DNA from 3 places in the Salinivibrio sp. IB868 genome. Region 3 is predicted to be linked to each of the others. Evidence: riboswitches for the same ligand, from Rfam matches in the RefSeq annotation. Region 3 holds a riboswitch; each other region holds the start of a gene.
The links. A riboswitch is a leader RNA that binds a small molecule or an ion and turns the genes downstream of it on or off. The one in region 3 is predicted to bind thiamine pyrophosphate.

Region 1 (4,053 bases), on a different contig from region 3:
GGTAGTTCAGTTGGTTAGAATACCGGCCTGTCACGCCGGGGGTCGCGGGTTCGAGTCCCGTCCACTCCGCCACTACTTAGAAACCCTGCTAAATTTAGTAGGGTTTTTTTGTTATTGAGCTTCTGGGAAAGATTTGCTTTATAAATAAGCGATCAAACGTCTGAAGAGTAATTGGTGGTGGTAATTTGTCGCGGGATCGCTACAATAGGCACCTATCTACAGGGGTATAGCTCCAATTGGCAGAGCAGCGGATTCCAAATCCGCGTGTTGGGGGTTCGAATCCCTCTACCCCTGCCAAATACCAAAGCATCGACATTGTCGGTGCTTTTTTTGTATCTACTCTCTGTGGTAGCAACCACACCTCTCTAGCCTTTTTCTTCCTCCTGTTTCTTGTTCACATGTCGCGGTATGATGACTTTTTACCAATCGAAAGGAGCAACCCTGTGGTAAGCATATTGTGGGTAGGGCTTGGTGGCGCATTAGGGGCATCCTCGCGTTTTCTCGTATCAGAGTGGAGCGTTGCGGTGCTTGGTCGTGCATTCCCATACGGTACCTTAATAGTAAATGTACTCGGGTCATTAGCGATGGGCGTCTTTTTAGCGGCGATGAGTCAAGAGGTGATTGCTCCGGTGCCTTGGCGCCAACTGGTTGCGATTGGTTTTTTGGGCGCATTTACTACCTTCTCGACCTTTTCAGTAGATACCTTGATGCTGTTCCAACATGGTGAGACGGTGAAAGCCTTGTTAAACGTGGGTCTCAACCTTGCGTTATGCTTGGGAGCGGCCGCGATGGGGGCTTGGCTGCTAGGACGCATTACCGGTTAAGTGAAAACATCGTGTTACGTCGCTTGTTGTTGCGGCGGTGATTTCTTATACTGGCGTTGAACTTGTCGGAGTGCCAATTGGCTGAGACCACATCAAGTGGGATCCGTTGAACCTGATCTGGTTAGGACCAGCGAAGGGAACAAGAGATGCATCAGATCACAGGCCGTACGCGTCTGCCAGTTTGCTCACATCTCAATTCAGCGTTTTCCGGCAAGCATTAATTCCCATAATGAACACCGGAGTAATGCTATGTCGACCCGTAAACAGGCCCGTCTTGAGGCCAAATCTTTTATCGATTCTCTCTCTGCGCAAACCTACCCCAACTCGGAAAAAGTCTATGTCGAGGGATCGCGACCCGATATTCGCGTAGGGATGCGAGAGATCCATTTGTTTCCGACCTTTGTGGGTGGCAGTAAAGACAATCCGCAGTATGAAGCCAATGAATCCATTCGGGTTTATGACACATCAGGGCCTTATACTGACCCACAGAGTGCTATCGATATTTACCAAGGCTTAGCGCCACTGCGCAAAGCCTGGATTGATGAGCGTGCCGATACAGAGTTTCTTGGTGCAGTGAGCTCAGACTATGCGCAGACCCGCCTCAGTGATGAAACCTTAGATGATCTTCGCTTTAGTGCCTTACCGCCTATCCGTCGGGCGAAACCTAACCAATGTGTGACCCAACTTCACTACGCACGCCAAGGCATTATCACCCCAGAGATGGAATTTATCGCTATCCGGGAAAACATGGGGCGCCAGCAGTATCGTGAAGAGCAGCTAAATCGCCAGCACCCAGGAGAAAGCTTTGGCGCTCATTTACCCTCAAACATCACTCCCGAATTTGTGCGCCAAGAAGTTGCTGAAGGGCGTGCGATTATTCCGGCCAACATTAACCACCCAGAAGCGGAGCCGATGATTATTGGGCGTAACTTTCTCGTGAAAGTGAATGCCAATATTGGTAACTCGGCGGTGAGCTCCTCCATTGAGGAAGAAACCGAAAAGTTGGTGTGGGCGACCCGTTGGGGCGCGGATACGGTGATGGATTTATCGACCGGACGCAATATCCACGAAACTCGCGAGTGGATTTTACGTAATAGCCCAGTCCCGATTGGCACTGTGCCTATGTATCAGGCGCTTGAGAGAGTGAATGGCATTGCCGAAGACCTGACTTGGGAAGTGATGCGCGATACCTTGATAGAGCAAGCCGAGCAAGGGGTCGACTACTTTACCATTCACGCCGGGGTGCGTTTGCACTATGTGCCCATGACTGCCAATCGCGTGACTGGGATTGTCTCGCGTGGCGGTTCGATTATCGCCAAATGGTGCTTGGCGCATCATCAAGAAAGCTTCCTCTATACCCATTTTCGCGAAATCTGCGAAATTTGTGCCGCGTATGATGTATCGCTGTCGTTAGGCGATGGATTACGCCCGGGCTCGGTAGCTGACGCGAACGACGAAGCCCAGTTCAGTGAGCTACGTACCCTAGGCGAGCTAACCAAGGTGGCATGGGAATACGATGTGCAGGTGATGATTGAAGGCCCTGGCCATGTGCCCATGCACATGATCAAAGAGAACATGGACGAGCAGCTCACCCATTGCCACGAAGCGCCTTTCTATACCTTAGGCCCGCTGACTACCGATATCGCGCCGGGTTACGACCACATCACCTCTGGGATTGGTGCGGCGATGATTGGTTGGTTTGGGTGTGCGATGCTTTGCTATGTCACGCCTAAAGAGCATCTGGGTCTGCCCAATAAAGAGGATGTTAAAACTGGGCTTATCACCTACAAGTTGTGCGCACACGCCGCCGACTTAGCCAAAGGACATCCGGGCGCGCAGGTGCGGGATAACGCCATTTCCAAAGCGCGCTTTGAATTTCGCTGGGAAGATCAGTTTAACCTTGCTTTAGATCCGGTGACGGCGCGTGCTTATCACGATGAAACCCTGCCTCAAGAGTCGGGCAAGGTCGCGCATTTTTGCTCCATGTGTGGGCCAAAATTCTGCTCTATGAAAATCAGCCAAGAAGTCCGCGATTACGCCAAAGAAAATGGCTATGCCGCTGCGGGCGAAGCGATTGATGTCACCATGCTGGAAGACCCGTTAGCAGGCATGCAGCAAAAATCGCAAGAGTTTCGAGAAAAGGGCAGTGAACTCTACCTGCAAAAATCCCATCATTCGTCACAACAAGGCGCTGAGATAAGCGACAGCGATAAGGTGGAATCATGAGCCTGACCCCGTTTGCGCCTATGTCGGAAGGCATAGGCCCATTATATCCGGTGGTAGACGACGTGGATTTACTTGAACGCTTACTTTGCTTGGGGGTGAAAACCGTACAACTGCGTGTGAAGCAGCCAGCCCATCCACAATTGGCAGACTGGGTACAGCGCGCGGTGGCTTTGGGCCGCACGCACCATGCGCAGGTGTTTATCAACGATCACTGGCAGCTTGCGCTTGAAGCTGGCGCCTATGGCGTTCATCTGGGCCAGCAAGACTTACAAGAGGCGGATCTTGACCGACTTGCGCGGCAAGGCGTGCGCCTTGGCGTATCGACACGCAGTCCCGAACAACTTGCTGCAGCGATTGCGCTCTCGCCCAGTTATCTCGCCATCGGCCATATTTTTCCCACTACCACCAAACAGCTCGCCGAGCCGCCACAAGGCATTTCTGCGTTAGCGCAGCAGGTGGCGACTGTGGATGGCCGCTTCCCGACGGTGGCGATTGGCGGTATTGATCTCAACCGAGCCCCTGACGTTTGGCGCACCGGCGTGGACGCCATTGCGGTGGTCCGTGCCGTGACGCAAGCGCCTGATTTAGCGGCGCGCATTGACGCATTTAATCGCTGTCTTAATCCATCCAGACAGCAAGGAGAGCGCGATGTTATCGGACAGTGAATACCTGCGTTATAGCCGGCAAATCATGCTGCCAGAAGTCGGAGAGAGCGGGCAGCAGGCACTTAGCAATGCGCGCGTGTTGATGGTCGGTGCCGGTGGGCTTGGAACCACCGCGGGCCTCTATCTTGCAGGCGCTGGCGTGGGTCAGTTAGCGATTGCTGACTCGGACCACATTGAGCTATCTAACTTGGCGCGTCAGGTGGCGTATCAGGAGGCGCAAATCGGCACCGATAAAGCCGCGTCGCTAGCCGCTAACTTGGTCGCGCTGAATCCACATTGCCAGTGCCGAGCCATCAATGCCTATCTAGAAGGTGAGCGTCTGGCGCTTGAAGTAGCGA
Region 2 (4,053 bases), on a different contig from region 3:
ACAACAGCATTTGCCACAGCGCAAGGACAGCACCTGTTTGTAAATCGAAATCAAAATGAATGGCTTGGTAAATGGCCAACTCTATTGTGGTAGCTTTCGGTCCGCCACCCAGTGCCATCACGGTGGCGAAGCTGGTAAAGCACAACATAAACACTAGCCCGATGATATGGGGCAAGCTTTGGCGTAAATACGGCCATTCTAGGTGCTTAAAACGTTGCCAGCCCTTAAGTCCTAACTGGGTAGCGAGACGACGCTGATCAGCGGGGATCCCCTCTAAAGCTTGCACCATGAGTTGGGCAGAAAAAGGCAGATTAAAAAACACATGAGCGAGCAAAATGCCGCTTAAGCCATAAATAGAAAACGGCATAGCCACATCAAAATGCGCAAAGGCTTGCGCAATCCAGCCGCTGCGGCCATAGATGGCAACCAAGCCAAACACACCCACCAATACCGGTAGTACTAAGGTCATGGCGAATAGCTTAAGTAGCCATGCCTTGGCTGGAAACTGTCGGCGAGACAGTGCGTGGGCGACGGGTATCGCAAGCCCAACGCTGAGCACCACAGATAAAGTGGCCTGCTTAAAGCTAAAGTAGGTGACATGGCGCAGATAGGTATCTTGCCACAACGCGGTGAGCGCTAGGTCGTGGCTGTGAGAGAACAGCGCCCATAGCGCGCTGCCAATCAAAGCCACAACCAGGCTGGCCGCCATACTGCCCGGCCAGGTTCGAGAGGGGTTGAGCATGAAGGTTATTCAACCAACGCCGTTTGCCAATCACGTACCCATTGTTGGCGGTTACCCATCACTTCATCAGGTTGATATAGCAAGCTTTCTTCCGGCTTGTCTAAGGTATAAAAAGCGTCAGGTAAGTTGACATCAGTAACCGGGTACATCCACTGAGTGGTTGGGATCACAGACTGAGCCGCATCACTGAGCATAAATTGTAAAAACGCGTCTGCACGTTCCGGTTGATCGGTATAGGCTGATTTAGCGGCCACTTCGATTTGCATGTAGTGACCTTCTTCAAACATGGCGGCGGCAAAGCGGTCGTCATCATCGGCAACCAGGTGATAGGCTGGCGAGGTGGTGTAAGAAAGCACCATGTCGGCTTCTTTGTTAAGGAACATGTTGTACGCTTCGGTCCAACCTTTGGTCACTGTGATGGTGTTGTCAGCCAATTCGCGCCATGCTTGTTGATTGTTGTCGCCATACACTTTTTGGATCCAAAGCATTAAGCCTTGGCCCACTGTTGATACGCGCGGATCTTGGTAAATCACACTGATGTCGTCACGCTCCTCAATCAAGGCTTTGAGGCTTTTGGGCGGATCGAGTAAACGCGTGGTGTCATACACAAAGGCAAAGTAGCCGTAATCGTAGGGGATAAAGTAGTTGTTATCCCAACCACCAGGCACTTGCAGGCGCTTAGTATTGACCGCGTGCTCGGCGACAATGCCGCTACGCTCGGCTTCTTTCATTAAATTGGTATCCATACCCAGCACGATATCGGCTTTGGTGGTTTCCCCTTCAATGCGCAGGCGATTGAGCAAGGCGGCGCCATCATCAAGAGAGACGAATTCAAGTTGGCAATCGCATTGCTGTTCAAACTTCGCCTTAATTTTAGGCCCTGCTCCCCATTCAGCAATAAAGGAGTCATAGGTGTACACGGTCAGTGGGTCCGCGGCACGGGCACCCAGTGATAATAGCGATAAAGCAACCAGAGTGAGAACAGAGGTAAAAACTTTCACAGCACGCTCCTAAGTTGGGCGTGGGTGTTGAGGCAAGTTGATGGCAACATCAAGTCTCAATCCCTACGCCAGTGTTAGCTGGATCAGGTTCGATGGGTCTAGCGCGGTGCGCAATCTCAGCCGTGAGGCTCCCCAATGAGTACGAGGCCATTGTACTGATTGGCTTAGGGTTAACCAAGCCTTTTAGTTGCCGAGTTGGTTAAGGTCCCAGTTGTAGTCGTATTCCAATGTTACCTCTTGTGGCAATGGAATATCGCGATACTGGTTTATGTGAGCGATCACGCCTTGCTTATCGCCACCAAAGTCAGCCTCAAACCACTTATAGATAGAAGAAAGCCGCCACTGATTGCCTTGCTGACTTACGCCTTTGTCACTGTTAATAAAGGTGTAGGCGGCTTGCTCGAGCTGCGCCTCAAGCGCGTTTGCTTGGAAGGCCTTGGGTTGCAGGTTTGGGCAGCCTAAACTGGCACAATTGACTGCATAGTGGGTACGCGGGTCTTGCCATAGCGGGCGCAGAATACGGTGCTCAATATCATTCAAGGTAAGCGGCTCACCTGCCACCGTGACCACTTCATCATCCCAAGGCCCAAAGCTAAATAACCCACCGAGTTTGGTGATCGAACGGACTGGATAGGCCTCCAAAATCAGCGTCACCGTGACCGCATTGTAAAGGTTGACCCAATACGCGTATTGCTCGTTTTTGGTCAGCGTGCGAGGGTCGCGCGCGGTGAGCATGCGGATGTAATGATCGAGAGCCTTCTTGTCAGCCTCGGTGACCGCCGCATAGTTAAATAAGGTGTGCTGCCCCTGAGGTTGCAAATACTTATCCAGTAATACTTGCCAGCTGTGATGTGTGAAGGTCGCCTGGCTGTCAGGGTTATGCGCATCCCACATCGCCCAATACTCTACTTTGGGGGCCGCTTGGCTAAACAGCGGAAAAACCAAACAGAATAGAAGTATTAAACGTTTTTGCATTGCCCGTCCTTATTTTCAGCAAGCCTTCTTTTCAGACTAGACCAAGCGAATGCGTTGTTGGTTTCATGGTGAATGGAAAAAAGTGGGGGGGACCAATAAGCGCGAAGAAGATCGCGCTTATTGGTGGCGTGGGCTAAAGCAGGGACTTACGACAAAAAGTCCGGGATGCGCTGCTCAAAGCGCGAGATGTCAGCGTCGTGCTGAAGCGTGAGGCCAATGCTATCTAACCCCTCCAACAAGCAATGACGGCGAAAATCATCCATCTGGAAGCTAAAGCAGTGTTCACCGGCACGGATGGTTTGGGCGGGCAAATCCAGGGTTACCGTTGCGCCTTCATTTTCGTCCACATACGCAAATAAAGCATCGATTTGGCCTTCTTCAAGGGTCACCGGCACCATTTGGTTATTGATGCAGTTGCCATAGAAAATATCGGCAAAACTGGGAGCGATAATCACTTTAAAGCCGTAATCATCCAGCGCCCAGGGAGCATGTTCGCGGGATGAGCCACAGCCAAAGTTTTCGCGGGTGAGTAACACGCTCGCCCCTTGGTAGCGCGCTTGATTGAGCACAAACTCGGGGTTAGGCTGGTTACCCGCATCGTCTAAAAAGCGCCAATCGTGAAAAAGGTGCTGACCAAAGCCAGTACGGGTGACTTTTTGCAAAAACTGTTTAGGGATAATCGCGTCGGTATCGACGTTCGCCGCATCCAATGGGGCAACAATGCCGGTGTGAGTGTGTATGCCTGACATAAGGCCTCCTTATAATTGGTTAACGTCGACAAAATGACCGGCGATAGCAGCGGCGGCGGCCATCGCAGGGCTGACCAAGTGGGTGCGACCTTCACGGCCTTGGCGGCCTTCAAAGTTACGGTTGCTGGTGGAGGCGCAGCGCTCTTTGGGGCCTAAGCGATCGTTATTCATCGCCAAGCACATCGAGCAGCCGGGCAAGCGCCACTCAAAGCCAGCGTCACGGAAAATCACATCCAGCCCTTCTTGCTCTGCTTGGGCGCGCACCTGCTCAGAGCCAGGTACCACCATGGCATGCACACCCTCTGCCACACGCCGCCCTTTAGCGACCGCGGCGGCTGCGCGCATGTCTTCAATCCGTGAGTTGGTACAAGAGCCGATAAAAACCTTATCAATGCTGATTTGGTTAATGGCTTGTCCAGGTGTCAGTCCCATGTATTTTAACGCACGTTCTGCTGAGTGGCGCTCAATCGGATCGCTCATTGTCTCAGGGGCGGGCACAGTATCATGCACACTGACCACTTGGCCGGGGTTGGTGCCCCAGGTCACCTGATGATGGATTTGACTGCCATCGAGAGTGACCACGCGA
Region 3 (4,053 bases):
CGTAATCAAGCGCTATGCCGAGGGGCGATAGATTATATCAGCAAGCCGTTTGATTATGACGAAGTGCTTCAGCGTATTCACAACCTACTGCAGTTACAGCTTAAAACATTGAAAGAGCGTGACCAAGCTGCGCGTTTGCAAATGTTGGTGAACAAACAAACCGCCACGTTACGCGCCCTTTCTCTTACCCACCCATTGACAGGTCTCCCCAATCGCCGAGCCTTATTGGATGCAGCGGAGCGACAATTGATGCGAGGGCCGGTGACGGTATTGATGATTGCGCTTGATGGTATGGAAGCGGTGACGCAGCATCAAGGGCATTTAATGACCGAAGCCCTGTATAAGCACATTGCTGAGCTGCTGGCGAACAGTGCGGTGGCGCGCTCGCATCGAGTGGGGGTTTGGGACAGCTCGAGACTGGTGATGCTGATAGAGGGAGACGGTAAAGAGGCGGCGAAAAAAGCAGCGAGGATTCACCGACTCATCAGTGGTCATCATACCCTCGAAGGGCGACTGATGTTCTTGCATTGCCATATAGGGATCAGCCGTGCTGACTCGGAAAGCGCCGATGTGCCGCAGTTGTTTCGCCAAGCGATCCTGGCTATTCCGACCGATGATCAGGCTGTCGGTGAGTATCAGCCCGAGCTAGACAGTAAAGCGCAGCGAGAGCACTTGATACGTACTGAGCTTGGCTCGGCCTTGCAAAGCAATCATCTCTCCTTGGTCTATCAACCTAAATGGCGGCTTGATGGGGGTCTGCTGGTGGGCGCAGAAGCACTACTGCGTTGGCAGCATCCAACCCTAGGGGCGATAAGTCCCGCCGAATTTATTCCCATTGCCGAGCGCAGCGCCGATATGATGCAACTTGGCGATAAAGTACTGGCGATGGCACTGGGGGCGGTGGCGCAATGGCGCGTACAGGGCCTGACTGACGAGCACTTTCATCTGTCAATCAATGTCTCTGCCCAGCAACTCCGTCATGGTTTTGCCGAGAGTGTGTTGGCTCGCTGCCATGCGACAAACACGCCGCCGGCGATTATTCAATTGGAAGTCACGGAATCGGCACTGATTCAGCAAATCTCGGTGGCATTGCGCGAGCTACAACAGCTGCGGGATGCCGGGATGCATATCGCGTTGGATGACTTTGGCACCGGTTACAGCTCATTGAGTTACCTTAAGCAACTGCCGGTAGACTGGGTTAAACTCGACCGCAGTTTTATTCAAGATTTGGCCACCAACGCCAGTGACAAACACTTGGTGGGTAGCGTGATTGAGTTAGCCCATGGCTTTGGTCATGGTGTGGTTGCCGAAGGGGTGGAAGAAGTCAGCCAGCAGCAGGTGCTACAGACAATTGGCTGCGACCAAGTGCAGGGGTTTTTATATGCACGGCCGCTTATCCAAGATGGATTCGAACAACTGCTTAAAACCGCCCAACAAGGCAATACGACCATTAACCATTACGAGAATGTGTAAACGCGCCATCAGAAACATCAGACTTGCGCTTTATCATTAAGGTTTATATTCTGACCGTGTTAGTCGGGGAGCAAGTGATTGCTGAGACTGCGAAAGCAGGACCCGTAGAACCTGATCCAGTTAGCACTGGCGGAGGGAACTGACACGTTCAGCACACGAAGTGGCGCATTCTGGCGCGCTTTGTCTCCTTCCGCCCCTGATGATTAAGGGGCCATTATGAACCTATCTCCACCTGTTATTCTTACCATCGCTGGCTCAGACAGTGGTGGCGGTGCCGGCATTCAAGCCGATATTAAAGCGATTTCAGCCACTGGCGGTTATGCGTGCTCGGTGATCACCGCGTTAACCGCACAAAACACCTGTGGTGTTGAGGCCGTCTCGGCGGTTGATCCTGGTTTTGTCCGTGCCCAGTTAGAGGCCGTTTTGTATGATATGCCGGTGCGTGCAGTGAAAATTGGTATGCTCGCCAACCAAGCGGTTATTCGCGAAGTGGCCGCCGTGCTGGCGCGATCGCCTCACTTACCGGTGATTTTAGATCCCGTGATGGTAGCCACCAGCGGCGATCCTCTGTTGGATGAACACGCCATGACAGCGCTGATTGAAGCGCTGATCCCGCGAGCAACCGTGCTCACCCCCAACCTGCCTGAGGCGGCGCGATTAACCGGTCAGCCTGTCCCCACCTCCATTGAGCAAATGCATGCGTTAGTTCCAGCCCTACGTCGGCTAGGCTGTCCTTATGTGATGCTCAAAGGCGGGCATTTACATCACGCCCCTGAAAGCGTGGATGTGTGGATTAGCCAAGATACCTGTCAAACCCTGAGCGCCCGTCGGGTTGAAACCGTTAATACACACGGCACAGGCTGTTCACTGTCTGCGGCGATGGCCTCTTATTACGCGCAGGGAATGACGCCCATTGAAGCCGGGCGGGCGGCTAAGCAGTATTTGACAGAGGCTTTAGCGCATAGTCAGCAGTTAAAGGTGGGAAGAGGCGCGGGGCCTGTGCATCATTTTTACGCCTACCCAGTCGAAGCGTGTCATTCTGATGCACAAGAAACCTCGGTGGTCGAATAGACCGTTTTTTCGCGAATAGGGCACGTAAAGCCAGTCCGTTGCCTCCATCTTGGCGGCGGCGGACTGCTCCGGAAGGGTTAATAGCCAGTGTCGCGTGTGATAAATGGTGCCCGAATCACGCCGCCGACCAATGCGGTAAACGTTCAGCGGCAATATAGAAAAGGCGATCGCCGGGGGCGACTTCGGTTTGCAAGCTGGGGTTAAGGGTAATGCCTTCACCTTTGTCGATACCAATTAAGGTTGTATCGTATTCATGCTTTAACTGATTGAACAAGGTACCCACATCCGTCGTGCTCGCGTTAGTCGGGTAGCGCGCACAATACTGTGTCATCCCTTGTGCGGTACTCAACAACTCGTGATGCAACTGGCTGGAGCCCGGATCAACAGCGGCTTTCGCTAGCATTTCTACGGAAACAGACGGTACACATTCTGCGTGTGGATAGTGTTGTTTGAGTATTTGGCTCAGCGCGTCGTCTTGAAAGTAGGCGAGCAGATGCGCTGACGGATTTTTATGCGCGCAGAACAGGGCCGCTGATAGGGTAATATCGTCTTCTGGGTTGTCGATAATAATGCTCGAAGCACTATCAATCCCCGCACGCGCAATCCCCTCTGCATCGGTAAAGCTGGTGACGCGCACAAATTCCACCTCGCCGGGGAGCGGATTTTCCATTTCGGGACGTACGCAAAGCACAATCGGACGATCGCCATGCACACCGCTTTGTAGTAGACGAATGAGCTGAATGGTGCGTTGACCATTCCAGCCCAACACCAGAATATGATTTTTCACAGTAAGACTCCGTTTTCCTTGTAATCCACGTCGCCAATAATCCACTAAGGCACTGGTCACATGCCCAATCACAACGGCGAACAGCCCTAGCCCACCGGGAATAATCCAAAAGGCGGTAATCCACTGTCCTGCTTCTGTTGCGGGCGAATAATCGCCATAGCCGACAGTGGACGCGGTGACCATCAAGTAATAGACATAGCGGCCGAGTGACTGGGTCATCTCTGTTTCACCGGCGCCGTGTAAAAGTAGCCAGCCAATCCCGCCATAGGCGAGTACCACCAACCCCAAAATACGCCCGTCTAAATGCGCGAAGTGGCTGATAATCCAACGTTTAAAAAGCAACCAAAAGGTCATAGCGTTTCGCTCATTTGCTGCAGAAGGGTCAGTATGGCGGTAATTTTTATAGGTTTACAGTGTAAATCAAACGATTGGCGCAAAATGGATCACATTTCGCTTGGCTCATCATACATCGCCAATATTAAGCGTTAAAATATTATAAAAAGCTTAATTACTTAATTGGGAGTCAGCGTGTTTATATCTCGTCGTCAACTTGAACAAGAGCAGCAAAAACAAGTCGCTCTGCAGCAAAAAATTGAGCAGATCAACCATACCATCGACGCGCTGAATGCAGAGAAAGAGGCATTGCAGGCAGAGTTAGCCACCGTAGAGAAAAAACGCCAAACGGGAAAAGCCATCGACGCCAACTTGTGCCACTTCGGTGA

Region 1: another riboswitch for thiamine pyrophosphate. It lies ahead of thiC (phosphomethylpyrimidine synthase ThiC); the one in region 3 lies ahead of thiD (bifunctional hydroxymethylpyrimidine kinase/phosphomethylpyrimidine kinase).
Region 2: another riboswitch for thiamine pyrophosphate. It lies ahead of thiB (thiamine ABC transporter substrate binding subunit); the one in region 3 lies ahead of thiD (bifunctional hydroxymethylpyrimidine kinase/phosphomethylpyrimidine kinase).

Annotation. Positions count from the first base shown of each region.
Region 1 is NZ_MUEW01000003.1:666-4,718, forward strand. Features, by position in the region: tRNA gene BZG20_RS03495 (tRNA-Asp) at 1-72, shown strand, start outside; tRNA gene BZG20_RS03500 (tRNA-Trp) at 221-297, shown strand; gene crcB (fluoride efflux transporter CrcB) at 444-824, shown strand; TPP riboswitch at 881-980, shown strand; gene thiC (phosphomethylpyrimidine synthase ThiC) at 1,074-3,050, shown strand; gene thiE (thiamine phosphate synthase) at 3,047-3,715, shown strand; gene BZG20_RS03520 (HesA/MoeB/ThiF family protein) at 3,699-4,053, shown strand, end outside.
Region 2 is NZ_MUEW01000007.1:58,153-62,205, reverse strand. Features, by position in the region: gene thiP (thiamine/thiamine pyrophosphate ABC transporter permease) at 1-742, opposite strand, end outside; gene thiB (thiamine ABC transporter substrate binding subunit) at 748-1,743, opposite strand; TPP riboswitch at 1,787-1,888, opposite strand; gene BZG20_RS09060 (DUF547 domain-containing protein) at 1,927-2,718, opposite strand; gene leuD (3-isopropylmalate dehydratase small subunit) at 2,865-3,467, opposite strand; gene leuC (3-isopropylmalate dehydratase large subunit) at 3,477-4,053, opposite strand, start outside.
Region 3 is NZ_MUEW01000015.1:47,164-51,216, forward strand. Features, by position in the region: gene BZG20_RS14535 (EAL domain-containing protein) at 1-1,473, shown strand, start outside; TPP riboswitch at 1,528-1,628, shown strand; gene thiD (bifunctional hydroxymethylpyrimidine kinase/phosphomethylpyrimidine kinase) at 1,690-2,544, shown strand; gene BZG20_RS14545 (potassium channel family protein) at 2,660-3,685, opposite strand; gene BZG20_RS16275 (methyl-accepting chemotaxis protein) at 3,860-4,053, shown strand, end outside.